3 regions of the Oceanobacillus sp. FSL K6-0127 genome follow, and region 2 is predicted to be linked to each of the others. Evidence: riboswitches for the same ligand, from Rfam matches in the RefSeq annotation. Region 2 holds a riboswitch; each other region holds the start of a gene.
The links. Region 2 has a riboswitch for thiamine pyrophosphate ahead of MHH64_RS18530 (YkoF family thiamine/hydroxymethylpyrimidine-binding protein). Riboswitches for the same ligand answer to the same signal wherever they lie in the genome.

Region 1 (10,342 bases), 1.8 Mb from region 2:
AGGTGCAGGCCAGCATGGTGTCGCAACGGCAACTGTTTGTGCATTACTCGGATTAGAATGTGTTGTCTTTATGGGTGAAGAAGATATTCGTCGACAAAAGCTGAATGTATTTCGAATGGAACTGTTAGGAGCTGAAGTACGTGGAGTCTCACAAGGTAGCGGAACGCTGAAGGATGCGGTTAATGAAGCATTGCGTTATTGGGTTAATCATGTTGATGATACCCACTATATTATCGGCTCCGTTGTTGGTCCGCATCCATTTCCTAAAATCGTACGTGATCTTCAATCTATTATCGGGAAAGAGACAAAAAAACAAATCCTCGATCAAACTGGTAAACTAGCAGATGCAATCATTGCTTGCGTCGGTGGTGGTAGTAATGCAATGGGAATGTTCCACCCATTTATCGAGGATAAAGATGTAAAGCTATTCGGTGTAGAAGCTGGTGGTGCTGGTCTTGATACAAATCAGCATGCTGCAACTTTAACTGGTGGCGATGTCGGTGTATTACATGGAACATTAACTTACTTACTACAAGATAAGGAAGGGTTAATCGAGGAAGCATTCTCCATCTCTGCAGGTCTTGACTATCCTGGAGTAGGTCCTGAGCATAGCCATTTGCATGAAATAAATCGGGTAAAGTACACATCCATTACAGATGATGAAGCACTTGAAGCTTTCCAATTTCTATCCAAGACTGAAGGAATTATTCCTGCATTGGAAAGCGCACATGCAATTGCATATGCAATGAAGCTTGCAAAAGAAATGCCGCAAGACGAGACCATCGTCGTTTGCTTATCAGGGCGTGGGGATAAAGATGTCGAACAGGTGAAAGATCGGATTGGAGGGAACATATAATGGGTAAAGCAAAATTAGAAAAAGCAATTCAAGATAAGGCGAGGGTGGATGAGAAACTCTTCGTTCCTTATATGATGGCAGGCGACGGCGGGCTCGATCGCTTAGAAGAAACGATTTATTTCTTACAAAATTGTGGGGCTGCAGCAATTGAAGTTGGTATCCCATTCTCCGACCCAGTAGCAGATGGACCAATAATTCAAGAGGCCGGTATACGTGCATTAAAACATGGCACAACCTTAGCAACGGTTATCGATAAACTAGCAACCTTTAAAGATAGACGTTCAATTCCAATAGTTATCATGACTTATTTAAACCCAATTCTAGCCTACGGAATTGATCGATTCGCCAAAGATTGCTTACAAGCGGGAGTTGATGGCGTCATTATACCTGACATCCCGATGGAAGAGGAAGGAATCATTGCTAGTTCTCTGCAAGAACAAAACATTGCTTTTATTCGCCTTGCAGCAATGACAAGTTCAGAGGAACGCTTAATAGAATTAGCAAAACGTTCAGAAGGATTTCTGTATGCTGTTGCTGTGAAAGGAACAACTGGGGAACGTGAAACACACGATACGAAAGTGCATGATTATTTGAAATCGCTCAAGAAAAACAGCTCTATCCCTGTTCTAGCAGGGTTCGGTGTATCAAATGCTGAGCAGGCACAACAGCTTTCCAAAGCATGTGATGGTGTCATTGTTGGGAGTAAAATTGTCCAGCTTTTACACGAAGTAAAATTAAAGGACATCCAGCAATTAATAAATGGAAGTATTCAATCAAACGGGCAAAAAGTTCGGTAAAACACACATGTCCAGATAGCTTCTATGTGAACGCGAACTAATTTAAAAATTCTTAACGCTAATTGTTGCATTTATCTTTACAATTATCACAATTAGCAGTAAGCTTAGCATGTAATTCGAATAAATAAATAAATAAATACGCACTAGGGGAGCTGCTTTGCTGAGAAAGACGTTTCGCGCCTGACCCTTTGAACCCGAATTAGGTAATACTAGCGTGGGGAATGTGCAGTCGACAATGGATCGGATATGTTATCGCTGGATAAATTTATCAAAGACTGCATTCTATTTGATGCAGTCTTTTTTTAGCAAAAGCGTAGTCCTGTTAGCGCTGCATGAACTTAGTAAAAGGAAATACGGTGTTTGCGTCATGAGGTCAGGGAAATACCACTAGGTCTTTAACATCATCGGCGCAGTAGCTAGCAGCTCTCAAAAAAGTAATTTTTCATCGGAGGTGTCTACATTGAAGAAACATTGGGCTTTTATCGATACCGGCTTCCAAGATGCTTCGTGGAATATGGCGTTTGATGAGTGCTTAATCAACTGGCATCATGAAGGTAAAATCCCGCCGACATTACGATTTTATGGCTGGAAAGCACCTAGTTTATCTGTCGGCTACTTTCAAAAGGTTGACAACAAAATTGATTTCGATGCAATAGAACGACACAGGTGCCAATTTGTTCGTCGTTTAACTGGTGGCAGTGCAGTCCTTCATGACGATGAGCTAACGTATAGCCTTGTTATTTCTGAGAATGATCCAGATATTCCTGTATCCGTTCAAGAAGCATACCACGTACTATCTAAAGGGGTATTTGAAGGGTATCATAACTTAGGTATTCCAGCTGAATATGCCATTTTAGACAGAGATAGCGCCAGAGGGAGAACAGCAATATGTTTTGAGAAACCAGCCTTCTACGAAATGGTTGTAGACGGCAAAAAACTTTCCGGAAATGCGCAAACAAGGAAAAAGGGTGTCCTCATGCAACACGGTTCGGTTCCAATGAGTATGGATACGGAGATGCTTTTTGATTTATTCCTGTTTTCTTCCGGACGGATACGAGAACGAAGTCGAGCCGCATTTTCCAAAAAAGCGGTTACAATTAATCAATTAACGAATCGAGAACATCATTATGACATGTTAACACAGGCATTCAAAGAAGGATTCAAAAAAGGATTAGACCTAGAACTCCACCCTTTGCAATTAACAGAAACCCAATGGGAAGAAGTGCAGCAATTAGCACATTCAAAATATGAAACGAGAGCATGGAATATTAACTCAAATAAGGAGCGTGCTAGCATTGGCTAAACAGGCAGAATATATTCGTAAACCAGAATGGCTAAAAACAAAAATCAATACAAATGAATCCTATAAAAAATTGAAGCATTTAATGCGCGATAAGCGATTAAACACAGTATGTGAAGAAGCAAAATGCCCAAATATTTATGAATGCTGGAGTGAGCGTAAGACAGCAACATTTATGATTCTAGGTGATACGTGTACACGAGGATGCCGATTTTGCGCGGTTAAAACAGGTCTTCCAAGTGGGCTTGATTTAGGCGAACCAAAGCGAGTTGCTGATTCCGTTTCCATTATGGGGTTAAAACACGTTGTTGTGACAGCGGTCGCGCGTGATGACCTAGAAGATGGAGGTGCAGCAGTTTTTGCCAATACTGTACGGGCAATCCGCCATCAGAATCCAGGCTGCACAATTGAAGTCCTGCCATCCGATATGAAAGGGGATTATGAAAGCTTACATACACTTATGGATAGCGAACCAGATATATTCAATCATAATATTGAAACCGTTAGACGATTAACAAAACGCGTTCGAGCCATCGCAAGATACGACCGATCCCTACAGCTGCTTCAACGTGTGAAAGAAATTGCGCCAACTATTCCTACGAAATCCAGTATTATGGTTGGTTTAGGAGAAACAAAGGAAGAACTCATTGAAGCAATGGACGACTTGCGTGCACATGATGTGGACATTGTTACAATTGGGCAGTATTTACAACCAACTAAAAAACATTTAAATGTTGAAAAATATTATCATCCAGATGAATTTGAAGAATTAAAAAAAATCGCACTTGAAAAAGGCTTCTCGCATTGTGAATCTGGACCATTGGTACGCTCTTCTTACCATGCGGATGAACAAGTAAGCCAATCTTCCGCACAAAAACGAATTAAGTATATGAAAGGCTATGAAACACAAGAGAATAAAAAAGTTGATTTTCAATTTTAAATAACAGACTACTTATAAATCCCCCTGGTCACTTATAAAATGGTTAAGGGGGATTTATCGACAGCATGATCTTCCATCCAACAAATATCCTCTCCCCCCTCTTGGAAAGTGAAATAATAAATACTATCGCAACTTTTATCTCCACTTTAAAACTATCTTTTCTTACTATAGCTACACCTACTTCATGTGCAGCATTTTCATTTAAATAAATTTATTAGACTATTATACAAGCATTGTGAATATATCTGCATATCTTAATAGTAAATACATCACCAAAGAAAGGAGCAGTAGTTTATGAGCTACCCTAACTGTTCATGCGGTCACAATGACTGTGTTTGTGAAGTAGTAAGGAAAATAGTTGCCGCACAGAATCAAGTAGCTGATAGAAATAAGCACTGTAGCAGTAGCTGCAACGACTCTATAAGAGAATTATATTCCCAAAATCATAGTATAAATAGGAATACAACTATCCCCTTTATTCTATTTAACAAAGGCAGTCTTAAACCATTTATTGCAAGCGGTGTGTACAAGAAGAAAAAAAAGGGATGTTGCGAGGATGCGTTTTTCGCTGCTCTCGAAACACCAGTCTTACGGGCAATACGATTTATTCCACATACATGCTGTGTCGAAGTTGAATTATTACAGCCGGTAAATGAACACAGTATTCCACTGACGCACGGAGGTAAAAATCTAGTTGATTTCTTTAAAGATAAATGTCATCGACAAACAGTAAACTTCAAAAAAACCGGTATATGTATCACGCTAGATTTAGAATGTTTTTGTGCGATCACTTGCTTATCGCCAATCAAACTCTTGCCGCGGCGCTCTCATTCTTCAAACTGTTAGGAACAGAAGCGCAAGCGCCTGGTTAGCGACGTACGGGCTGCGCTCCGAACTGTGGGGATTTGGAGTAACTAAGTTGCCCACTGCATTCAAATTTTATAATTTCCTAGTTATTTTACCAAAACAAATAGAAAGACCCTAAAGCACTTTATTTAGGGTCTTTCACTTCTGTTCTTCCGAATTGTTTTTTCGTTGATACTTTCGCTCACTTTGTGAGTCGTCCTTCGTTTTTGTCTTTTTCTTCTCGTCCTGACTTTCTATTTTTAAATCTTCCATCGGAATATCATCGACAAACTTCTGCTCTTTCTGTTCATCCAGCTTCGTTCTTCTCTCCTCATTCCACTTTGGTCTTTCATTTGTAGAAGAATTCTTATTTTCACTGCTCATTTTCATCTCACCTCTACGCTTCTTTTTCTTTCCTCTTCCTTACTTTCCATATTTCTAAACCTCTATCATGTAAAAACTAATTTTTCTTGGTATACTTTATGGATTGAAAAAGGACGGAGGTTACGTTACGATGAAAGAATTTGAAAGTATCAAGTCAATCGAACATATAGAAACATTTATAACAGAAAACCGACTCGCATTCCTTTATTTTTCCCGACCGAATTGCAGCGTCTGTCACGGATTATTACCACAGGTTCAACAATTGATGAATTCCTACCCACAAATAAACACGGCTCACATTAATGTAGAGGAAGTGCAAGAGGTAGCTGGGCGTTTTTCAATCTTCACCATCCCGGTTCTATTGCTTTTCGTAGATGGAAAAGAATATATACGGGAAGCACGAATTGTACATTTGGATTTATTAGAAGAAAAGATACGGAGAATTTATGAAAATGTGCTTGAATCCTAATGATTCAAGCACATTTTCGCTTATTATATTTCTCTTCGCATTGCTTTTAAAACATCAATTTGTGTAGCTCGTTTTGCTGGACGTAAACCAGATAAAATGGTCACAAGCAAACAAATCCCGACGGATATTAAAACAAGACTGACAGGTATCATTGAAAACTGCAGCTGCTCTGGCAGCTCTTCCTGAAACGCAAATTCAATAATTAATGGCAAACCGAGATTAACTAAAAAGCTGACTAGATAAGCTACTATGGTACCAATTAATGCCCCAACAATCCCGATATAACTGCTTTCCAGCAGAAAAATTTGTTTAATTGTTTTCGGGTTTGCACCAATCGCCTTCATAATTCCAATATCTGGCGCACGTTCAGTTACCGCCATTGTCATTGTATTATAAATACCAATTGAAGCAATAAGAATCGCAATCGTACCGACTAGAATTAAGCCTGCTTTCATAATCGTAAATAACATGTTGATCTGCTTCATCTCACTAACAACGGAATATGAAGCATAATTTGAATCGTCGAGTTCATCCACTATAGTCTGTACTGCCTCTAGGTTCGTTGCATATACTTTTACTTCATCAAATGCATTGACAGTTGCTGAATCAAGCTCGTCTCCATCAACACCTAATTCTCCTCCAGGTGTGCCAGTATAAGCTTCCACGCCAGCAAAAACCTCACCCGAAATATATACATTCTGATCTTGTACCCACTCTTTCGTTGGCTTTTTTAAAATTCCAACAACAGTAAGCGGAGTTGTCTGTTCCTCCCCATCGACGTCTAAATCCTTCTTCACTGTCATATTTAACGTTTGTCCAATTAAATCGGCTTGGTACAGATATTCCTCTTTAATTTCTCCAGATGCTTCATCATAAATATCCTCATCTTCCACATCCTGTACAAAATAATCCAGAAAATGATATCCTACAACAACTTCATTCGGCTTTTCCGGCAGCCTTCCTTCATCAAGTTCCAACCCAGCATCTACCTCAGACGGAAAATGTGCTGCTACAGCAGTTGTTTCCGATTGATAGTCATCCAATGAAAAGGTTGGAAATTGACGTAGCTGATTTCTCCGCGTTACGGCATTAACATTATCAATAGACTCTAAGTAATCAATATCTTCCATCGTTAAGGAGCGATAATTATCATCTTCTTCTATGTGCCCATAAATATCAATTTCTGTAACAATTTGTTGTTCCAATGTATCCTTAACAATACTCTCTTGTAACCCATATCCGACAGATGCTAAAACAATAAGAAAGGCACATCCCATTGCCGTCGCTAGAATAGTCATCCCTGTTCTTACTTTATTCTTTTTAATATTCTGCAGAACGAAGCGAAATTGATCTTTTATTTTCATTGGGATCTTGCCCCCTCTACAATTCGTCCGTCACTTATCGTAATCGTACGATCACCAATTGCCGCTACTTCGTCATCATGGGTAATGATAAGAAACGTGATTTCCATTTCCTGATTCAGCTGTTTAATAAATTGCAGCAGCTCTGTCTCTGTTTCACTATCTAAACTCCCCGTTGGTTCATCAGCGAGGATTAAAGGCGGGTTTAATACTAATGCTCTTGCAATACTGACACGTTGCTGCTGACCACCAGATAATTCACTTGGATAATGGTCGGCAAATTCTGTTAAGCCGACCTTCTCCAAAATAGCAAGCGTTATTTTCTTGCGTGATGATTCGCTTTCACCCTTTAAAATTAATGGCAATTCAATATTTTGAAAGGCTGTCATACTCGGAATCAGCTGGAAGCTTTGAAAAATAAATCCCATATGCTCTAAACGAAAATCTGCAAACTCAGCCTCCGTTAAATCACTTACTTGCTGATTATTTATCCAGATTCCGCCCTCAGTTGGACGAATAAAACCACTAATCAAATTAAGTAAAGTAGACTTTCCTGAACCACTTTTTCCAACAATTGTTACAATCTCACCTTTATTTACTTGAAATGAAATATCCTGAAGAACTGATAACGTTGTTTCCTGCTTTTTCTTGCCTAGTACAAAGTGATGGCTTAATTGTTTTACTGTAATCAAAATAAATCCCCCATTACTCATCTAATTCAATTGAATGGATATCCAGATTATAATCGATATCCTGTTTTCTTGGATTATTCATTGTTATATTACCTTCATATAATGTATCTCCTGTTTTTAAGTTAATAATAATCAGTGGTAGTTCATTGCGCTCGGAACTATTAGATGCAGGAACAACATACACCTTATCACCATGTATTTTATACATGTAACCTTGTTCATCGGTAACATCCGGGATAGCAATTGTTTGCTTTGCTTCTAATTCTTCACTTTCAATATTATAAGAAGTTAACTTAAGTTTTCCTTCGACATCCTCTGTAAAATAAATTATTTCATCATTCACTGCATATGGAAATGCATTATTTGAAATCTCTTTTGGTAATTTTATTTCTTCTTTTTCCCCTGTCGCCAAGTCGTATTGAAAGAGTTCACGATCGATGGTTTCATAGGTTGATTCCCACTCATCAATAACACTTTCCTCTATAAGTCCTTCTTCAAATACAACCTGTTCCATTGGTTGCTGGATATCCTCCCATTTATTGTTGACTATTCGAACTTCCCTGTATTGGTTGGATGAATCCTCGTCTTCTTTCGCTGTAATGATAGCTTCGTTTTGAATTGTTTCTGCTGCAATATCGACTAAATAAACTTGGTAAGCTGTAATATCTTTCTCCGATTGCTTATCATAGCTATAGTTACGCGATATAATTTTTAATTGTCCATCAATGATATGAATTCCCTCTACGTCCATCGAATAAATCATGCTATTTTTATTCACTGGAATAGGTGCCTGAAAAGAAGTCTCCTCTTTCGACACTTTGTCTAATATGCCTATATCGAGTTCAAAATCATTTGGTTGATAGCCATTCATTGTATCCCATGTTAAATTGACATATACGAGCAAGTTTTCATCCTCATAGAAATGATACGGAGTCATACTTTTTCCACGCATGAAATTCCTATAGTCTTTCTGGAGTCGTTCCATTTTAGGTCTTTGATTTACTCCTAAAATACGTTCAAAATACGAATACTCACCCCAATATGTTGTACCATCAGCATTCAGCTGAAATGAATCACCTATGCCCTCTTGAATAAAACTAGCCTCTAGAGTAAGCTTCTCTATCTCCTTTTCGTCCCCGCTTACTGTTTCAAAAGCAAATTCAGGCAATCTGCTTGTAGCTGTACTTGTTTGTATATAAAACGCTCCAATCACAAGCACAGTGAAACTAACAAGTAAAATTAACTTCCAATAACGTTTCATCCTAATCCTCCCTCCTTAAACCCGTATCTTTCTTGTTAATAAATGATTACTCATCCATATGGATCCAGCCGTAACAAGTAATCCAGTCACTAACATAAGCATAAATAGCTCTTCTGGATAGAAATAGTTATAAAGCATAAATTCCTGCACGAATACCGGTAAGAAAAATACAATCAGAGCTAGTGCTCCATATCCAATACCTAATAAAATTCCTTTTAAACGATAGCAGCGCTCAAACATAATGATCGTGAAAAGTACAATCACGGCCATAAAACCGATACCATAATGGATAGCAAATTCTGCAATTGAGTACGGAAGCATAATTCCCAGTCGATCAAAGTTACGAATCATCTCATTAATCGATAAATCCCAGCGCAAATCAATTGGTACCATCCATTGTAAAATCATGCGTTCCAACGGCAATAACAGAATCTGTAAGCCAACCAATCCTAGAACGAAAAGAAATATTGCTGAAGCCTTAGCCAGATATACATTTAAACGTGCAGTTGGCAGCATAAGCAGCCGATAAATAAACGTATTCTTGCCAAACCAATCACGATACCAAATAAAAAGTGAATAAATCAATAGCGTTACAATACAAAGTGCGATTGGACCTATAAAAAAGATTGAATTGGTGACATCATTGAAAGACATTCTCCCATACTGCTCAATAAACGTCTCGATTGCCATATGGTCTACATTCATCGCTTGATTGGCATTATTTAAATAGCTCTTTGAAACAAGAATGACCGCCGCAAGCTGTGAAATAATCGTTATGCCAATTAAAGCAATATATACTTTCATAAAGCGTCCAAGCTCAAAATTTACAAGCTTTACATATCTATTCATTGCTGGTACACCTCTCTCATCACATCAACAACCGATTTCCCTTCATTTTCGCGAATCTCTTCGGAATTAAATGCTTTTACCACAATACCATCATCCATTAAGATTACCTGATCAATTAAATGCTCAATATCATTAATCTCATGTGTTGTAATGATAACCCCGCGATCTTCTACTAAATGACTTGTAAATACCTCAGCGATTTGCTCACGGCTGAAAATATCAATTCCAGAGAAAGGCTCATCCATTAGAAGGTAATCAACATCTAATGCTAAGCCTAAAAGGAGATTTACTTTGGCAGTGTTCCCTTTTGAAAGACTCGAAATTTTTTCTTCTGGTTTTAATTTAAAAAATCCAAGCAGTTCCGTTGCTCGCTCCTGGTTCCAGCTTTCGTAAAAATCCTGCATGAATTGCATCGATTGTCCAATTGTCATTTGCGGAAGCATGGTAATTGCATCTGGGATAAACGTAATTTTTTCATAGCTTTTCTTATTGATTTTTGCCCCGTCAATAAGGATTTGACCACTGTTGATCGGTGTTAATGCCATAATTGCGTTTAAAATCGTTGTTTTCCCAACACCATTAATACC
Region 2 (10,342 bases):
AGGGAAGGACATGGCCGTGCTTTTGGGGTGATGTCGGCGGTCTATTCATTGGGAATGATTTTCAGTTCATTTGTAACCGGGCTTATTCGTGAAGTGATTTCTCCATATTTTATTGCGTTTTTAATAGGTATGCTGGTTTTGTCTTTTGTCGGCTATATGAAACTACGGCTACCGCGATCTGCACATACAAAAGCTACTCCTTTACGGTAAGAAGGAAGGGATGACGATACCATGATTTCTGCGACTACAATCCAGAACTGATTTCCGTCCAGGGTGTAAAGAAATCCCGTGGAAAATCATTGGATAAACAGTTTGAACCGGAATACGGAAAAGATGCAGTTGCTCAAGCCATGCTCTATTTTTCACTAAAATATACGGATGAAATTGAAGCTTCGCATAAAAAAGAAATAGATGTATCCCTGCTTCTAAAATGGCATGAAGATTTTATTTTCCACCCGACATTTATAAAAGTCATCACAACCTTGCTATCTATGAAATTCAAGGCAGTCGCAATCCATGGATCGATTATCCAGTTAATCTGATGTGTATTTCTCAATAAAATGAAGAAGAGGGCTGGGAGTAAAGCGTCTAGAAAAATCCGAACATAATTCAAAAATTTTCCTATTAGATTTTGAATTCGCTCGGATTTTTCTTTTTATAACTTTTTTAATCATTCGTCGGTTCGCTCCAAATAATTACTTGCCAATTGAAATAGTGCTGCAATTCCATAAACAAAAGCCTGTTCATCCACATCGAAGCGTGAATTATGATTGGAATATGCTGTTTCAGGATTACCCCCGTTTGTCCCTAAGTTAAAGAAGACAGCTGGAATCTCATGTGAATAATAAGCGAAGTCTTCTCCACCCATGGATGGATTTTTGTATACGATAGCATCGCTTGTAAATAGCTCCGTAATCGTTTCTTCAAATAATCCACGTAAATCCTTATCAATTTTAATCGATGGCGTTACAAAACGGTAATTCACATCACATTCGCCGCCAAGCCCCTCCGTAATACTCGTTGCAATTGAACGGACTTGTTTAGCAACCGCTTCTCTTGTTACAGGGTTCAATGTCCGGACAGTTCCACTAAGTGTTACTGAATCTGGTATGATGGTTGATTTCGTCCCGCCATGGATTTGGCCAATACTAACAACTACAGAATCAAGTGGATCCGTATTTCGGCTGACGATTTGCTGAAGTGCTGTAATAACTTGCGCCGCAATTGCAACAGGATCGATTGTGCGGTGCGGATGTGCTGCATGTCCTCCCTTTCCCTTTATTTCCAGTTCAAATAGGTCCATTGCTGCACAGCTGAATTCCGTTTCTGTGATTCCAAATTGTCCTGTTTCTATGGTTGGATGTACATGCAGACCAGCCATCATATCCACTTTTGGATTTTCCAGTACACCATCTGCAATCATTGCAGCTGCACCTTCACCAATTTCCTCAGCTGGTTGAAAAACTAATTTTAACGTCCCTTTTTTCAAGCCTCGTTCCGCAAAAATCTTTGCAACGCCTAATAGAATCGATGTATGAGCATCATGCCCACATGTATGTGCAACATGATCTGTTAAACTTCGGTAATCAGCTGTAATTTCATCCATCATTGGAAGTGCATCCATATCCGCACGGAGTCCCACAACAGGTCCTTCTTTTTCACCTTTAAGGATGCCAACCACACCAGTCTTTCCAACACCTTCCGTTACCTGATAGCCCCAATCACGCAGTTTTGTTGCCACAATCTGAGCTGTACGGGTTTCTTCAAAGGCAAGCTCTGGATGCTTTCGCAAGTCTCTTCTTAATGCAATAACTTCTTTTATAATAGAATTAATCTGATTATATAAATCTGGATAAGACGTTTTTAAATTTTCAAAGGATGACAATGCTTCATATGTTTCCATGCTGAATGCTCCCTCCTAACTTATTCTTCAATATAAACATCTTTGAGCAGCAAGGTTTTACCTGGTGTCATCGATAAACCTTTAACTTCTTTACGTACACCTAATAAATATTCTGGGTGTACTAAGTAAACCATTGGTGTCTTTTCAGTTAAAAACTCCTGTGCTTCTGTATACAGAGAAAGGCGCTCTTCTTCTACTACCCTTTGTCTTGCTTTTTCTAGAGTTTCATCCAATTCATCATATCGAGTAAACATCTTGTTTCCACCTGTACCCGCATTACTGGAATGAAATAATGGGAATAAACCATTATCCGCATCTGCTGTTCCGTTATTCCATGACATCACATACATTTCATGCCCGCCATCGCTTGTTTCAGCTAAATAAGCACCCCATTCAAATACCTCTATTTCCAAATTAACTCCAATTTCAGCGAGCTGTGATTGAATGTTGGTTACAATATCAATGCGTTCACGGCTATCATTTGTCCAAACTGTGGCTGATAAACCATCTCCGAATCCGGCATCTGCCAACAATTCTTTGGCACCTTCAGGATCGTAATCAGTCGTTGAAATGGAATCATCATAGCCAAACACATTTGGTGATAACGGACTTATTGCCGGCGTCCCAATATTGTCATAAATTCCTTCTAAGATTTGTTCCTTATCAATCCCCATTGCAATCGCACGTCGAACACGTTCATCATCGAACGGCGCTTTCTCAACATTGAATCCGAGAAACTCAATTCCTAAGCTGTCCTGCCGTACGACAGTTAATTCTTCATTCCCCTCTACCTGGGCAATATCAGAAGGACTCAACGGATTTGTAACATGCGAATCCCCTGTCTCTAACTCTGCAAGTCTCGTTAAATCTTCAGGCACAACTTTAAATGTGACGGAATCAAGTTTAGCCGCTTCCTCTTCCCAATAATCTTCATTATTAACAAGGACAACATGCTGACCTGGTGCCCAATCATCAAATTTAAAATATCCCGTTCCAATTGGGTGCTGATTCACAACACTTCCGGGATCTTCTCCTGCTTCCATTGCTTCGTAGTCTTCTTTAATTTGTTCTAACGAGACGATTCCAGCACTGCCATGAGCTAAATTTGACGGCAATGGTGAGAACGGATACTCCGTTATAATTCGTATAGTGTAATCATCGACCACCTCTACTTCGGATATCATTTCAAATCTACTATAGGAAGATGAACCAACTTCCGGATCTAGCAAACGATCAATATTTGCTTTTACCACTTCTGCATTAAAAGCTGAACCATCATGGAATGTTACATTTTCACGTAATTGAAACTCCCATGTTGTCTCTTCAATCGCTTCCCAGCTGACTGCAAGCCCTGGCTCCAATTCCATTTGTTCATTCTGATTAATCAGTCGCTCAAAAATATTAAATTGTATATCACGTGATGGAACATCATTCGAACCTGCTGGATCCAGTGTTACTGCATCAGATATAGTGGCAATAACAAGATCTCCTCCAGCACCTGCCCGCTCATCTCCTGATGTCCCATTTGCGTCACCTGGTTCATCCGCACAAGCAACTAGCACGCCCATCATACAAATTACGATGAAAAGTAAAAATCCTTTTTTATAATTTCTCATTATTTCTAATTCCCCCCCAGTTACAAGTCGACAATTTTTACACTATTTCAAAGAAATGCTAATTTAAAATATAACTGATTTTCATTTCAATCACAAGTATTTTGGTTGGAATTATATAATTAATTTCGAGCATCTTAAAAAGAACCCGTAATCAATTAGACTGATTACGGGTTAAAGTTTATAAAAACCAAGCTCCCCAAAATCCGAAGAGTAGAATTCCAGGAAGAATAAGGTCATGCTTTGTTACAAAAAACTGACGGTAAAAGGTTCGATTTCGATCACCTGTAAATCCTTTTGATTCCATGGCAACAGCTGTTCTTTCCGCTTTCCGAATCGCACTCGCCAGCAACGGAATTGCAAAGCGTTTATATTTTGAAAATTTATCTTTTAATGATTTGCCTTGGCTAACACCACGAACTTGATGGGCAGCATGGATTATTTTAATTTCATCCTTCATCATTGGTAAAAATCGATATCCCGCTAAAACTCCATAAGCAATTTTAGGTGGAAGTTTTAACTGCTGGATCAAGCTTAAAATAAAATCAACCATATTGGTTGTAAAAATAAACATTAAGGATAATGCCGCAACATTTAATATTCGCAGCGAAAGAGCCAAAGCAACGAGAAATGAATCAAGTGGCAACGTTAGTCCGAGCATGTTGATAACCTTATTTGTATGCTCCGATGTATCTGCAAACGCAATTGTTGTCCAGAGCATTCCGATTGCAAAAATAAAAAAGGGAAGAAAATAGAGAACATATTTTTTCCAATTTACCTTACCGAAAATAAAGGTTGCCGCAATTGTCCAAATCAAAAATAGAAACACGGTCATCGGCTCAAATACAAATGCCAAATGTACAATTAATATACAAACTGTTAGTGCTTTTATGCTTGGATTAAGATGATTGAGCAGCATAATCACCTTCCTTTTTTAAGCAGTTCTGAATCTGAACTTGAATTGGTAATGCAAGCTGCCAATCATGCAATTTTTCTATTGGCTGCGCCCATAGTTCCGCTGGTGCGAGATCTGCAACAAGTCTGCCTTTGTGGAGAACTAGAACCCTTGTTGCATAATCATGAATCAATTCCATATCATGTGTAACCATCGCAATTGTTGCTCCCGATTTATATCTTCCTTGTAATAGTCCCATCAGCTGAGCATTGGAAGATGCATCTTGTCCGAAAGTTGGTTCATCCAGCAATAGAAATGGCTGATCATCAACAATCATTGTTGCTACACTCAAACGTCTCTTTTGTCCTTGGCTCAATGTATAGGGATGCTCATGTTGTAAGTGCAATAATCCACATGTTTCTAATACCGCCTGTACTTTCTCTTTAACTGTTGCTTCCGTTTCCATTTTTAAGCGAAGACTAAATGCAATTTCCTCAAAAACCGTGTTTGCAATAAATTGATGCTCAGGATTCTGGAAAACATAGCCGATTTCTTCCCGTAACTGCGACTCCTTCCAACTTCCAATCTTTCTATCTTTTATAGAAACGCTTCCTTTTGTAGGCCGCTGAATACCTGCTAGAATTCTAGAAAAGGAGGTTTTTCCACTGCCATTCGCCCCAACAATTGCAATAAATTCACCATGGTAAAGCGTTAGCGATATATCGTGAATAATTGGTTGCTGTTCTACCTTCCATGATATATGAGAAGCTTTTACATAGGGCAAACCTGCTTCAGAGGGAATACTTGCTGTATTCACGCTTTTACTCTCGAATAATGAAAAAGGGTTTATCTCTCCTACGGTAAGTGGTAATTCCCGCTCTGTTTGCGGTCTGTTTTTCAAGAAATATTGCGTTACTTTCGGTAGCCAAATACCTTGTTCTTCCAACTCTTCTAGCCTGCACGCAATGGCATTTCTTAAATCACCATCATAAAATATCTCACCGTTCCGATTCAATAAAAGACAGCGATTTGTTAGCTCTGTCCAGCCATCCAGCTGGTGTTCAATAATAATAAGAGAGCAATTTGTTTTTTCTTGTATCGATTGGATGGTCTGAATCACATCCTTTGTTGCAATCGGGTCTAGATTAGCTGTTGGTTCATCTAAAATTAATAAAGAAGGCTCTAATGCAAGAATACATGCAAGTGCTAATCTTTGCTTCTGCCCTCCTGAAAGTGAGCTTATTGCAGACTTTTTAAACGCAAGCAACTGTACTAATTCTAGAACATGGTTAATTTTTTCTTCCATATATTCATGCGGAATGCCGATATTCTCTAATCCAAAGGCAACTTCATCTTCAACAGTCAGCATACAAAATTGTGTCTCTGGATCCTGAAAAACAACTCCGACTTGCTGACTAATTTCGCCCGGACGATATGCTGTCGCTGTTTTTCCATTAATGACAATTTCTCCATGTACTTCTCCATCTAATTCGCGAGGATATAGTCCGTTCAGACAATACGTTAATGTGCTTTTTCCGCAGCCACTAGGACCTAATAGCAATAAGCTTTCACCATGATTTAGACGAAAATTCAAATTGGACAGGGTGTCCCCCTTTGGATTCGATTCAAATTTTAAAGTGAATTGCTTTACTTCTACCATTAAACTCATGCCGCATTTTTCCTCCGATATTCTTTTCCTAAAGCAAAGCTTGATAACACACCTGTTTTAGCTAGTCCATCACTCAATGCCTTTCCTAATAATCCAGCAATCAATGCTCCGCTAATTAGTCGAATAATGAACATTGCTAGAACATAGCCTGTAGCTAAAGCAGCATAGCCACTCATGAAATAACCATAAATAAAACTGGTGATAGCTGATCCCATTCCCGCTGCCATTAATACCCAAGTCGAATAATTCTTCCATTTAGTTGCTGCAAATACAGCTTCCGCACCGATACCTTGAATCATTCCAGTAACAATGAGCATTGGTCCAACAGCATTTCCGATTAACACTTCGACCATAGCTGCTATCGTTTCAGATAAAAATGCGGCCCCAGGCTTCCGTATAATGTAGGCTGCAATAATCGAAACAATAAACCAAATACCAAAAATAAAGTCATAGCCAATTGGTCCAAAGAAACCAACTAAGACTGCTCCAACTGGCAAAAAAGCTAAATAGACGACTGCGAACACAACGGACAAGGCTGCTAATACAACTATTTCTTTAAAGCGCCAATTATTCATTTTGATTCGTTCCTGTATGGGATGGACTGTTCGCTGACATCGAAACGGTCATTACCGTATGACTTGAGCCGCCTTCAACGGTTGCTTTAAACACTTTTTCCAATCCATCAAATATTGCAATCGCTTCACCATCTAATCGTGTAGCATAATGGGCGTGACTAACATCTACGTATTGCTTCATTGCCTCAATTTGACTGTAAATTACATCCATATAATTACCGCCGCCCAATGGATACAAGGAAAATTTTGCTGCAACCCGCTGGTTTATATGTTTGACATGCTCTGCATTCAGCGGAATCTCATCTTCTGCCATATAAGCCTCCCCCATTGAATCCCCAGGACATCCTAATGAATACGTAGCTTCAAATGCAACATGTTTCCCACTTTTTGCTGCATGAGCAAATATCGCCTTTGTCACATCAAAAACATGTGTCAGCTTTCCTCTTACAGTTGTTGTTACATCATCTGTATCCATATGAACCTTCGATGTATCTGCCTCCTCTAAAGCACCTTTAATAATCTCGATAAACTGATCACTCATCGGATGAATTGAAAAACTAGCTCCTGCAATATCACTTTCCGTACAAGTTTGATGTACCATTGTAAATTCCTCCTTGTTATATATATTTCCAAACAAAAAAACTACATCCCTGGGGAATGCAGTCTACATGTATATATCGATATCAATAGAAAGATATACAGATTGACTACACTTCCCCACGCTAGTATTATCTAGTTCGGGTGCAAAGGGTCAGAACAATCCAGTTCTTCTCAGCCGCTTTCACAGCTCCCCTAGCGTAAAAATAATGATGAAGTTTTCTGTCTTCAAGATACCACAGGCTTGATTTATTGTAAAGCACTTATTATTTTTAAAATTTAGTAATTGAATACGTTACCCATTAGACTATATATCCTTTTACTAATATCTAGCCACTCCACATTTTAACTTTCTCCTAGCCTCTTTTCCCCAGCTTTTTACAGCCTCCATCGAAACACCTTCTTGTTCAGCAATTTCTTTAACAGACATGTTCTCGATAATAAAATAGGTTACCCATTTCCATTGATTTCCGGTAAGTTGTTTTTTCACATGTTCCCAAAAAATCTCATCAGTTATCGGCTTTTCAGCTATCATCATTGGATAGGAAATAACATGACTACGATAACAATTTCCATTATGGAGAAGTCTTTTCTGTTCAATATTCAAAAGTATCTGCTTTTCCTTCTCTCTATTTGTCTTACGTATTAAATCTATCAAACGGTTGCGAATTATATAGTTGAAGTATGTTGCGAATGGGCCTTTATCTGGTTGATGCTTCTCGTATGCATTCCACATCGCCACTAAACCCTCTTGAAAAAACTCCTGTTCGGTGTCTCTAATATTTAATCGATGGATATGATAGTGAATTCTTCGCTCATTTTGTTCAACAATCTCTTCAAATGTTACGTTGTTATTGGTCATTCAATCCCTCCTCGTCTAAAATACACATTGGCTTTTAGACTTTTTCGTTCGATTTACAACCCTGTTCACTTTGATGGTACAAAGATAAAACGATTAACGAATGCTAGTCCGTTATTTCTTCTTTTTCTAATCACCTTCATTATAGAACAAATGTTCCTATTAATAAAGTGTTTTCCTTTAAGTAATTAATAGAAATGTGGGAGAGTTATTATTGAAAACATGTGATTTATGCGATTCTCATTGGAGCGCTCACTGACTGGATTTTTGCAGATTAACATGTCATGCCGGCTCTTTCCTTTTCGAAAAATTTCTTAACTCGATTGTTTTTGTTTCTAAGTATCCGCGCCTCGGCTGTTTCTTCTCATCATTTCATCCAAAACGACCGTGACTGCTTTCTTATCGATAGATTCTTTTTTGCTCTTTCAACCAAATTAACCGACACACATGTCTGCTGGGAAGCTTTCCAGAGGAGGCTGAGACCGTATTCTCAAAATGCTTCCGCCCGCAGTATTTCGTGGGGGAGTTAGCTCATACCATGGAGCTTAGAACCAGGTTATTTTTATAATGACTAAAATATCTGCAAGTCGAAACTAAGCTATAAAAAAGAACCAGCTCATGATCAGAACTGGCCCTTTGATTAAAATACAATTGTTTTATTTTTATAGACAAGGATGCGGTCTTCGAGATGCCATTTTACTGCTCGAGCTAGTACACTTCGCTCAATCGATTGGCCAATTTTTTTCATATCATCTCCATTATCACGGTGATCGACTCTGCCAATATTCTGTTCGATAATTGGCCCCTCATCCAAATCATTCGTTACATAATGTGATGTCGCACCAATCATTTTCACTCCACGCTGATAAGCACGCTCATATGGTTTCGCCCCAATAAAAGCTGGTAAAAATGAATGATGGATATTAATAATACGGTTTTCATAATGCCCTACAAAATCTGGTGTCAGAATCTGCATATAACGTGCAAGCACAATTAAATCGACTTCATATTGTTCAAGCAATTGCTTCTGTTTTTCTTCCACCTGATGACGTATTTCCTTATTCGCTGGTATATAATAAAATGGAATGCCCAGCGATTCGACCATCTCACGAGCAGTCTCATGATTACTTATCACAAGTGCAATGTTTGCCATTAGATCGCCACTTTGCCATTCCCAAAGGAGCTCTAATAAGCAGTGCGGTTCATTCGAGACAAATATAGCCATGTTTTTAATATCACGAACATACATGATTTTCCATTCCATATTGAATTTCTCTGCAATTGGAAGAAACGTTGTCTCCAGTTTACTCATTTGCCCTTTTAAATCAGGACATTCGAACTCGATCCGAATAAAAAATTCCCCACCTTCAGGGTTCATCGTAAACTGATCAGATGCGACAATATTGGCATTGTGCTCATAAAGGAACTTTGAAACTGCCGCCACAATACCAGGTTGATCTGGACATTTAATTAAAAACCGAGCACGATTGTCATTTTGTTTTTGAAACGCTTGTATTTTACCTTCCGAATAACTGTTCATTCCTATTCCCCTCATTTTTCGAATATCATTTTACTTTAGGCAATTGATTGGAAACAGTCAAGTATTATCTATATTTTGCAATTCAACAAAGACATCCTACGCTTTTTAACGTAAATCTGCATCAAATACAATTTCTGCGTCTTTTCTCGCTGCCTCCAGCACTTCAACAACTGACTTTGTATAATCGAGCAACGCATAGCATTTTTCAAAATCCTTTGCAGCAAAAATTTGCTGCATCTCAGCTACCTCATAATAAAGGCGATTTTCATTTGTTTGTGTATTGAGCTTTATTTCGCGATTTTCCTTCTTAATCATAACCTCTTGACAACCATTCGCACCGTTTACTACGTTCAAATATCCTTTTTCGCCTTGAATCATTGCAAAATTCATACTCTGTGTATCTTTCGCACCGACGCACTCTGCGATAAAGTTCGGATAGGACAGTACCGCAACACCAGATGTATCAATTCCATTTCCATGTTTATTTGCTGTGTAGCTAACTTTTTCCGGTTTTCCAAACAGATTCATTACAAAGTGCAGATTATATACATTGATATCTACCAAAGCACCTCCGGAAAATTTCGGACTAAAAATGTTTGGTGTTTCTCCACTTAATAATACTTCATATCTGCTTGAGAACTGACTGTAGTTACATTGAATGAACTTAATTGCACCAAGACTAGCGATATGC
Region 3 (10,342 bases), 210 kb from region 2:
TTTTTAAGTTTCCACATGTCGATAAAATGCAGAAAATGGTAAACCTCTTCTATCATAGCGTATACCTTCTATTAGCTGACGTATGGTAATTTCTGATAGATTTTGCCGGGCTCTTAACCTTCAACTCAATTGACTAACGTGCTCAATGAATTCAAGTGCTTTCACATACAATATTAAAAAGCTAGTTATTGCAACTGTGCAACACCAGCGAAAACGTTTGCACTAATTGCTTCGATTACAATAGTAGCACGATAAATATAAAAGGGCAATTGTTTTTAAATAGTATCTAGATTAAATATTGCTATTTAGCAAGATTACCTAAAAAAAGATGTCATTTAAATAAGGGAGTATTACAGGAAAACGATTGCACATTTATAGAAAAATTAATCAATGGTGGGTGAAATATTGGAGGCTAGCGAAAGCTTTACGAACATTAAAATGAACTTACACTGAATAGCCCTGGACTTTAAACACACGGTCAAGTCCAAGGCTATAAGAAACGCTTATTTTACGCTGAATAATACTGCAAAAGTCGAGAGTAAACGGAACGGGCTATTCTTTTATCATGTGTTCCATGTACAATTGCACGTCCGTCCCGAAAGAAAACAATCCTAAATTCCCCAAAAACACAGGAAAGTAAGAAAGGATTGATTAATAGGTTTGTTGCATTTCCTTTTAACCTATCCATGAAGACGTTTAATTCAAACACTCTTGAAGTAGCAGGCCGAATTTGCACCGCATCTCTTCCACATAACACATCAGATTTCATTTGATTCTCAAATTTCAAGTAAGGATACGTTGGTTGCTCCCCACATGTTGGACAATGGCTATTTTTAAGACGTGTCACATCTATTTCAGCCTTTTCATCCTTCCACATATCAAGCGACCTGAGCACCGGCGATATCTGGGCTCCAGTTAAAATTTTTAAAGCATAGGTTACTTGTGTTGCAGTAACCATTTGAACAATTGGACTGATCACCCCTACCGTCTCACACGTCATGCCATCCACCGGTAAATGATTTAGTAAACAATGCAAACAAGGTGTGACATTTGGAATAACTGGAAATGTGGAACCGTAACTCGAAACACATGCCCCCATGATAAATGGAATGTCATGTTTTACAGCTGCATCATTTACGATTAGACGCGTTTCAAAATTATCCGTAGCATCGAGAATAACATCATGACCCTTTATCATTTCTTCAATATTTAAACCGTGGACATCTTCAATAAGACTGTTAATATCTATCCCACTATTGATTTGCTCAAGCCTCTTCTTTGCAGCGAATGCTTTAGGAAGCTTATCCCGGACATCCGCCTCGCTATATAATTGCTGTCGTTGTAGATTACTCCATTCAACATAATCCCTATCAACAATTGTTAGTTTACCAACACCTGCTCTTGCAAGCATTTCTGCACTGCTGGAACCCAATGCACCTGCTCCGATGATAATAACACTTCCAGATTCTACTTTCTTTTGCGATTCCTTTCCTAAAAATAATTCTTGGCGAGAGTAGCGTGTCTTCACGTTCCTACCATCCCTGTTGTCGGACTGCTTGCCACTGCATAGTCTTTTTCTTCTATTCTTCCCGCTTCATACCCCAGCCTGCCAGCTTCCAGCGCATATTTTACAGCTTTCGCCATCTTGATTGGATCTTTTGCTCCAGAAACCGCAGTATTTAAAAGCACTCCATCTGCTCCAAGCTCCATTGCATATGCCACATCCCTAGGAGATCCAATTCCCGCATCAACAATTACGGGTACATTGGATTGTTCAATAATAAATGCTAGATTTAAAGGATTAATGATTCCTTTTCCCGAACCAATAGGACTTGCACCTGGCATAACAGCATGAACTCCCAAATCTTCCAGACGTTTCGCCAAAACAACATCATCTGACGTATATGGCAGCACGATAAACCCTTCCTCAAGGAGCATTTCGGATGCTTTTAAAGTTTCTATTGGATCTGGCAAAAGCGTGCGCTTATCCCCAATGATCTCCACCTTAATCATGTCACATAAACCAGACGCTTTTGCAAGTTTCGCTATACGAACAGCCTCTTCGGCCGTACTTGCTCCAGCTGTATTCGGAAGTAACGTATATTTAGTTAAGTCCAATTGTTCCAAGAAGTTTGGCTGACTTGCTTCAAAAATATTCATCCTTCTAACAGCAAACGTTAAAATTTCTGTTTCCGATACTGCTACTGCTTCTTTTTGAACCTCAAATGATGGGTACTTCCCTGTGCCTAATAATAAACGAGATTGGAAAGTACGATTAGCAATGGTTAACATAATCATCCGCCTCCTACAAAATGAATAATTTCTACGATATCCCCATTGAAAAGCCTTTTTGTTTCGTATTCTTCCTTCATAACAATTTCCTTATTTACCTCTACGACAGCAATCCGAGATTGTAATTGATAGTGTGCCAGCAACTCTCCGACTGAATCCACTACCTCTGGAAGTTCCACCTGTTTCCCATTCAGCTGAAATTTCATTTTTATCACCTCCTAAACTACTATGCTTTGACGACGATCTACACGAAATGTCTGCATCCATCCGTTATTTATGTCTTTTCCAACAACAAAATCACGAATCATTTCCCCGGTTGCTGGAGCAAGTAAAATTCCATTTCGGTAATGCCCACAAGCAATGAGTATTCTTTCTTCCTCTGGATGCCTTCCGATAAATGGGTTGCCATCAAACGTGCCTGGTCGCAATCCTGCCTGAACGTGATCGATTTTCCATTCGATTGCAGATGGAATCATGGCTTTTGCCTTTTCAATTAAAAACTTGATTCCTTCAAGGCTTACAGTATCACTCCAATCCTTCTTGATCATGGTTGCACCAATAACAAGCTTTCCATTATTTCTAGGAACGATATAACAGCTTTCATGAAATAGGGTATACTCTAATACATGCTGTTCACTATGAACGATTAAACTTTCACCTTTAATTGGTATGAGCTCTTCATCTAATCCAATTTGCCTAAATAGCCCATTACCATATACACCTGTAGCAAAGACAACATAATTTGCTTCGACATCACCATGCATTGTTCGGACAAGATAGTTGCCATCTTTCTTTTCCACTTGATAAACACCGTTGCTTTCCATAATGGATGCACCAAGGGCTCGAGCACTTTTAGCAAAGCTTTCACAGGTTTGATCTGGTATAACACTCACATCATCCTTTATATATGCTGCTCCTAATATATTTGGAGCAATCAATGGCTCCCTTTTCTTTACTTCTTCTTTATCCAACCATTCTGCAGTTGGTTGCTTCAGAAGCGGAGTAAGCTGATGCTTATCTGTATCTGAAAATACAAGCTTTAATATTCCACCTTCTTTGTATCCAATATCAATGCCGCTTAATTGATAAAGCTCATCCTTCAACCTGAGATATGCTTGTTGACTCGATCTGGCAAACGAAAATATTGTATCCTCGCCATTGCTTTCAGAATGAGCACCGAGCATACCAGCCGCAGCACTTGTAGTCATCAAACCAATTTGTCCTTTTTCAAATAACGCAACATCAACCTTTTCTTTCGCTAAGTAGTAGGCAATCGAACAACCAATAATACCACCACCTATTACGACTACTTCATAATGCTGTTTCACTTTGAAATTGCCTCCCTATATTTTTTTATCATCACGTTTGGTGCATCGGCATGGAAAATACCGGACATGATTGCAATTCCATCTGCTTTTGTCTGTTTCATTAACGGCACCTCTTCCAATGAAATTCCTCCGATACCATAAACTGGGATGTGAATTTCTCTTTTCATTCGTTCAATTGGCAAAATTCCATTTGGAGGTATTCCCCTTTTACTGCTTGTCTCAAAACAATGACCAAATATTATATAATCCGCCCCATCCGCTTCAGCTTCTTTCGCTTTTTCGAATGAATGTACACTGCAACCAACCCTTAGATGCGGATATTGCTTCTTCACTGTTTTTACTGGTAAGCCATGTTCTGGCAGGTGAAGATTTGGGATGTCACTAAGCAGTACGATATCAAGCCGATCATTTAGAATTACTTTTTCTTTATCAACCCCATTCATTTGCAGATAATCTAGTAGCTGCAAAATTTCACGGGCTGTTTTTGACTTTTCACGAATTTGGAGAAAATCAATCTCGTCGATGATGTCAATAATGGTATCTGTTAGCTTTTCAACAGTCATGCTATCTGCGGTTACAGCAATTAGCTTCATCAAACTCCCGCCCCTTTCTTTCAGGTTTCATCAAGAATCATTACCTAATAATGCAATTACAGTTTTTATGCACACAAAAAAACCACTTTCCTGCACACAGAAAGTGGTATCGTATTTGTATAATGAAACTAACAATACAATTTGCCCTTGCCACATTCCTACGCAGGTGCTAGCCTGTTCAGGTTTTGAGGGTTTCAAAGTAACTACTTTTTTCTCAGCCCTTATCAAGGGTTCCCCTAGTGAATAACGCTACGTATTTACTTATCATTACTTTACCACAAATAGAAAAATTTGCAAAGTCTGGATTTTTCAAATAATACAGTTTAAAGACGAGTTGTAGGCTAGATTTCACACAGCTTTTTTATTTTCGAACCAAAAAAATACCATTTTCATGTATACTAAAACTAGAAAAAATAGAAAGAGGTCTCAAATAATGAAAGTAAAAATGAACGTACAGACAGCATATCATGGTGAATTGCTGCGAGCAGGCAAAGTATATGAAATTGATGAAACGACAGCAAAGCGGTGGATTGCTAGTAATTTGGCAGAAGAAGTTAAAAATGAAAAGTAAGCTATAACCTTCCGCAATTGATGCGTCCAGAACAGTTAAATTGTATGGAAAAAATGCTTACTTCTTTAGTTAAAACTGTTGGATCAGACATCGAATAACAAACTGAAGCGGGCTGGGATATCACATCGATGAAAGAAAAGAATAACACCTGGCATCATGAGGTTATAGACGCAGTAAACATTATTAGAGTAGATAACAATCTTCTTTGGGAAAAGCAATAAGCATGAGCGCGAAATAGGTATACCAGGAAGCTTAATGAGATTCAATCTTCTAAACGCAACTGTAATACAGTACAAACCTCGCATATTGCTACCCGATTTTTTCCCACTAAATACAAATGTCAACCCCGCCGGATACACTTCGTGACTCTTTACTGTGAATAGCGGGGTTGACTATTTATAATGCATATTTTTTAGCACTGCCAATCTAACAGCACTGCTAGTTGAACAAATAGACGTTTCTTCTAGAACATTTCGTCTACTATCCAATAAATCTATCTATTCGCGAAGAATTCTTCCGCCTTTTCTAAAAATACTTCTTGATCAGGAGTCAAATCGTATTCCTCCTCGATCGCTGAAACAGGACAAACTGCTTTGCACGCACCACAGTCAATGCAAATGTCAGGATCAATATAAAATTGATCTGGTCCCTCTTCTATACAATCAACCGGACAGACACTCACACATTCTGCTGCCTTTTCCGGTCCACATGGATCCAATATTACAAAAGCCATTTATGATTTACCTCCTTACATACATCACTTTCTCTCTATTAAATGATAATGCTTAAACGTCTTGAAGTAAACCATTTGACTCGAAATTCCGACAACATTATACATAAACACTTACTCCTGGGCCAAACGGAATTCCAAAGTAGAAGAAAATTAACAGAAGAATCGTAAATGTAATCAAAAAGAAAATCGTATATGGTAACATTAATGCAATCAATGTACCAATTCCTGCTTTCTTATCATACTCCTTCATAAATCCAAGCACGATAATCAAATACGGGTTCATCGGTGTGATTACGTTTGTGGATGAGTCTGCAATTCGATATGCCGCTTGAACAAATGCTGGACTGTATCCTAAAAAGTAAAACATCGGTATAAAAATAGGTGCTTCTAACGCCCATTGTGCAGATCCACTAAATATAAACAAGTTCAATAGTGTTGTTAAAAGAACAAACCCTAATATAACAGCAATTCCTGTTAAACCAATGGATTCCAGCATGTTCGCTCCACTAATAGCAATCCAAGCTCCCATGTTTGTCCATTCGAAATAGGAGATAAATTGAGCTGCCGCAAATACGAGTACGATAAATCCGGACATGTCTTTTATTGCATTTCCCATATAGGTCCCGATATCCTTCGAGCTTTTAATCTTTTTTACTGTTACCCCATAGACCGTACCAACTAGAATAAACAAAAACAAAATTAATGGCACAATTCCAGATAAAAATGGTGAAGGGATGATTCCGCCTTCCTCATTCGTCAGTGGGGAACTAGGAATAAGAATTACTGTAACAATTAATACAACATATGCAACACCCGCAAGCACAGCATTACGCAATCCCTTTATTTCCAAGGAAGTTGTTCCCTTTACTTCTTTGGCTGCTCCACCTGCATAGGTACCTAAGCGTGGCTCTACTATCTTTTCCGTAACAAATCCGCCAACAAAAGTTAAAATAAATACACATGTCAACATAAAATACCAATTATCGACAGGTGTTACATAGAGATCTGGATTTACAGTACGAATCGCTTCCGTTGAAATTCCAGATAGCAATGCATCCGTGCCAGTAATCATTAAATTAGCTGTAAAACCGGAGCCCACACCAGCAAATCCTGCAGCAAGTCCTGCGAGAGGGTGTCTGCCAATATTATAGAAAACCATTGCAGCCAGTGGTGGAATAATAACAAACGCAGCATCAGATGCGATATTTCCCAAAATACCAGTGAAAACCACTGCATATGTAACCAATGATTTTGGTGCCTTTAAAATCGTACTCTTTATTCCAGTCTCTAAAAGCCCTACCTTATCAGCCAGGCCAATTCCCAGCATCATCGCTAAAACAATCCCTAATGGTGTAAAACCAACAAAATTGTCCAGCATCGATGTTAAAATATATTGCAGCCCTTCAGCTGAGATCAAGCTTTTTATAGCGAGCACCTCAGACTCACCTGGTAATGTGAACGTGACATTAAATAGTGAGATTACCCATGATAATACGATAACGATACCTGCAAGAATGACAAACAACATAAATGGATCCGGTAATTTATTCCCCACTCTTTCAATTCCGTTCAAAAAACTTTGCATGCCAAACCTTTTTTGTCCTCTTGCCATCAAATCCATCCCTTCTATTTTCTCTTATTTCAATGCACAAAAACGAAATACTTTTTTGGGCCTGCCTCGTACATTTGATTGCACCTCTCCACATTGCTCTGTAATTGCAGCCTTTTCTAGCAGGCTGACAATCCTTCTCCCATTTCTTTCTGTGCTTTTCAGCCACCTGGCCACATCACTAGCTGTAAATTCATATCGATTATATTTTCTTGAATAAGCTCTTATCTTTGAAACGATACTTGGACTTACACCACTGTGTCTAATTTTTTCTTGCCATTCCTCATCTAACTCCATCGTTTTAAATGCAATTGTTTCATTATCTGCATTCTTTTTTGTGATTGACTGGTCTTCATCGACAATAATAATAGATGTTGATTTCTCTGTTTCCAGTTGGTGGAATCCTAGTCTTACATGGTCTTCTGCTTGGGATACTGTTTCACCAAATCCAATCGAGATAGTCAATTGAATATTCTCCTGGACTTTAACATCCTCCATTATTTCAAATATCGCCACTTCGAATTGATCATCAATTTCTCCCCGGGTTGTGAATATAAAAAATAATCCATCACCTAGCTGCATTAATGATCCATTTATTTTTTCTGTTAAAAAAAGCAATGTTTTCCGCAATTCGAGTTCTTTATGTTTCATTTTGAACGAATAATACATCGCTTCTTCATTCGTATTAAACACTACATTGCACCCGATTACAGCCAATTGGGCATTTTTATAGCGACTGGATAGCGCCCGTTGAATTAATAGTCTAAACGATTGTTCGATCGATAAATAGGATGGCATAACCCTGTAAACAGGAATTCCTTTCTCTTTCAAAGCGATATAAGTAGAACGAATAAATGTAATAGCAACTTCCGATTTACCTTTTTCATATAGTTCCTCATGAAAAGCAATTTGCTTTTCGTTATGTTCATATCCTTGGAAAGGAATATTATTATAAATCATGGAGTGTAACTGATAAAAGGATAATAACTTGTCTATTTCTTCATTTTCAATCGTATCAATGCTTATTTTTTTATAGACCTTATCCTCATTAAGCTGCGCCTCAAGCAATGTCCCTAAAAAAGCTGATCCATTCATATCTGGATAGATTGCATGATCCATTGACAAAAGCGTATGCTCCATTGCATAAGAAAAATTCATTATTCCCGAAAAGAACCATTGATCAAATTGATTTTTATTATTCTTCAATATTTCGTCTATTTCCTCGAGCGATTCATAGGTAAATGGGACAATTGATGTATCGCTAAATTCCTTTGCAACAGTCATAATTTGATTTACAGAATCAGCAGGACCGATGACCCCAATTCTTACTTTCATATTGGTTCTCCTGCTTCCTGTTGTAAAAATGTCATCATAACCTTTGTTCCTTTTTCAAGACTTTCTATCGATGCAAATTCACGTGGATGATGACTTAATCCATCTTTACACGGAATAAAAATTAAACCTGCTGGCCAGTTCGCCGCCATATTCATTACATCATGACCAGCCCCGCTATTCATTGACAATGTTTCATACCCAATTGTTTTACTTGCTTGGGTTAATTTTGCATGCATTATGTTATCCATCTTGACTGAATCATTATCTACAAGCGTCTTTACACCAATCCTAATTTGCTTTTTCACTTCAAGCTCAGAAACAAAAGTACGAATATTTTCAGCGAAATCCCGTTTTAGTCTATCGTCAACACTTCGTATATCAATACCAAGTTCAACTTCTCCAGGGATTACATTCATTGCGTTTGGATGTAAACGGATTGTACTTACTGTAGCTACAAGTGGAACTTCACTTTTTTCATTTACTTTTAGTGCTTCCTCCTGCACAAAATTTACGAGTGGTGCAATGGCTACAAAAGCATCCTGCCTTTGATGCATCCGGGTTGTACCAGTGTGATTGGCCATTCCCTTTGCAGTAATTACAAGTCTTACTGGGCACGCGATCCCCTTTACAATACCAATTTCTGCACCTGTTTCTTGCAACTCCATTCCTTGCTCAATGTGCAGCTCAATAAAGCTTTCCAATGAATCAAGTGAGAGGGCAGCCGCTTCGATAGATTCCCAGTCAAGTCCATAATCTGTCATTGCTTGTTTCATTTTAATTCCATTACGATCTTTAATTGCTTCCATTTCCTTTAGTTTTAGTTGACCCGTGATTGCTTTGCTTCCAATCGTCGACACACCAAATCGGGCAGATTCTTCAGCAATAAAACAGATGATAGCGATGTTTTTTATCGGGTGAAATCCTATGTCCTGTAATCCTTTAACAGCAGTTAATGCTGTTAACACACCTGCAACCCCATCATAGCCACCACCACAATCAACGGTGTCTAAATGCGATCCCATTGCAATTGTTGATGCAGACGGATCAACCTCCCAAACAGCCCAGCAGTTCCCTGCTTGATCTTGATATGTTTTCAAACCGAGTTCAGCAGCGATTTGTTCAAATTGGATATGCGCTGCTTTTTCTTCCTTTGTAAAGCTAAGCCTCGTAAACCCATCTGGACGTGCCATTGTATCCGTCACATTGAGGGCTAGCAGTTTGTCCTCTAGCCATTTAGTCAAATTACTCAATTCCTGACCCTCCTTCAATGATTTTGATAAATGCATCCAATGCAACAGGAAGAACTTCTTCTTGAAAATCAAAAGCTTGATGGTGATGCGGGTAATTCAACTCTGTTCCAAATAACAAATAAGTTGCTTTCCCACCCTGTTGCTGTACACGATTCATCATAAAGCTTGCATCCTCTGAACCCGAAACCTTCGCTACCGGAAGAACTTCCTTTATATAATCACTTGATTTACATGCCTCTATTATTGTTGGTATTAATGCTTCACTGCAAATCATTTCCTCTGTAATACCGACAGGAGTGATCTCACAAGTCACGTCATGCATGTCTGCTGCTGCTTTTATGATTCGGGTTGCTTCTGTTAGCATATATTCATTAATTTTTTTAGTTTCTCCTCTCGTCTCCATTTCAAGAAAGGCGTCACTAGGAATTATATTTCTACCACTACCAGCAACCATTTTCCCAACATTAATTCGAGTAATGCCATCACTATGCCTAGGAATTGTATAAAGATTTGTTGCTGATACTGCAGCAGCGAGCAAAGCATTCTTTCCTAACTCCGGGTGCATTCCTGCATGAGAAGCAACACCAGAAAATGTGACATTGAACTTTGAGGATGCTAGAAATCCATCTAC

Region 1: another riboswitch for thiamine pyrophosphate. It lies ahead of MHH64_RS05820 (lipoate--protein ligase family protein); the one in region 2 lies ahead of MHH64_RS18530 (YkoF family thiamine/hydroxymethylpyrimidine-binding protein).
Region 3: another riboswitch for thiamine pyrophosphate. It lies ahead of MHH64_RS17625 (thiamine phosphate synthase); the one in region 2 lies ahead of MHH64_RS18530 (YkoF family thiamine/hydroxymethylpyrimidine-binding protein).

The regions. Positions count from the first base shown of each region.
Region 1 is NZ_CP150287.1:1,163,125-1,173,466, reverse strand. It holds gene trpB (tryptophan synthase subunit beta) at 1-856, shown strand, start outside; gene trpA (tryptophan synthase subunit alpha) at 856-1,653, shown strand; TPP riboswitch at 1,789-1,892, shown strand; gene MHH64_RS05820 (lipoate--protein ligase family protein) at 2,168-2,956, shown strand; gene lipA (lipoyl synthase) at 2,949-3,893, shown strand; gene MHH64_RS05810 (hypothetical protein) at 4,899-5,123, opposite strand; gene MHH64_RS05805 (thioredoxin family protein) at 5,254-5,592, shown strand; gene MHH64_RS05800 (ABC transporter permease) at 5,616-6,956, opposite strand; gene MHH64_RS05795 (ABC transporter ATP-binding protein) at 6,953-7,645, opposite strand; gene MHH64_RS05790 (hypothetical protein) at 7,659-8,906, opposite strand; gene MHH64_RS05785 (hypothetical protein) at 8,922-9,755, opposite strand; gene MHH64_RS05780 (ABC transporter ATP-binding protein) at 9,752-10,342, opposite strand, start outside.
Region 2 is NZ_CP150287.1:3,775,309-3,785,650, forward strand. It holds gene MHH64_RS18495 (MFS transporter) at 1-210, shown strand, start outside; gene MHH64_RS18500 (hypothetical protein) at 300-542, shown strand; gene MHH64_RS18505 (M20 family metallopeptidase) at 671-1,903, opposite strand; gene MHH64_RS18510 (glutathione ABC transporter substrate-binding protein) at 1,924-3,519, opposite strand; gene MHH64_RS18515 (energy-coupling factor transporter transmembrane component T) at 3,698-4,435, opposite strand; gene MHH64_RS18520 (ABC transporter ATP-binding protein) at 4,416-6,080, opposite strand; gene MHH64_RS18525 (ECF transporter S component) at 6,077-6,655, opposite strand; gene MHH64_RS18530 (YkoF family thiamine/hydroxymethylpyrimidine-binding protein) at 6,648-7,256, opposite strand; TPP riboswitch at 7,353-7,459, opposite strand; gene MHH64_RS18535 (sigma-70 family RNA polymerase sigma factor) at 7,575-8,114, opposite strand; gene purU (formyltetrahydrofolate deformylase) at 8,752-9,651, opposite strand; gene MHH64_RS18545 (Gfo/Idh/MocA family oxidoreductase) at 9,757-10,342, opposite strand, start outside.
Region 3 is NZ_CP150287.1:3,561,701-3,572,042, forward strand. It holds gene MHH64_RS17605 (ThiF family adenylyltransferase) at 509-1,528, opposite strand; gene MHH64_RS17610 (thiazole synthase) at 1,525-2,298, opposite strand; gene thiS (sulfur carrier protein ThiS) at 2,295-2,498, opposite strand; gene thiO (glycine oxidase ThiO) at 2,511-3,620, opposite strand; gene MHH64_RS17625 (thiamine phosphate synthase) at 3,617-4,213, opposite strand; TPP riboswitch at 4,352-4,461, opposite strand; gene MHH64_RS17630 (hypothetical protein) at 4,647-4,784, shown strand; gene MHH64_RS17635 (4Fe-4S binding protein) at 5,278-5,517, opposite strand; gene MHH64_RS17640 (AbgT family transporter) at 5,615-7,129, opposite strand; gene MHH64_RS17645 (hypothetical protein) at 7,154-8,461, opposite strand; gene MHH64_RS17650 (M20 family metallo-hydrolase) at 8,458-9,711, opposite strand; gene MHH64_RS17655 (amidohydrolase) at 9,704-10,342, opposite strand, start outside.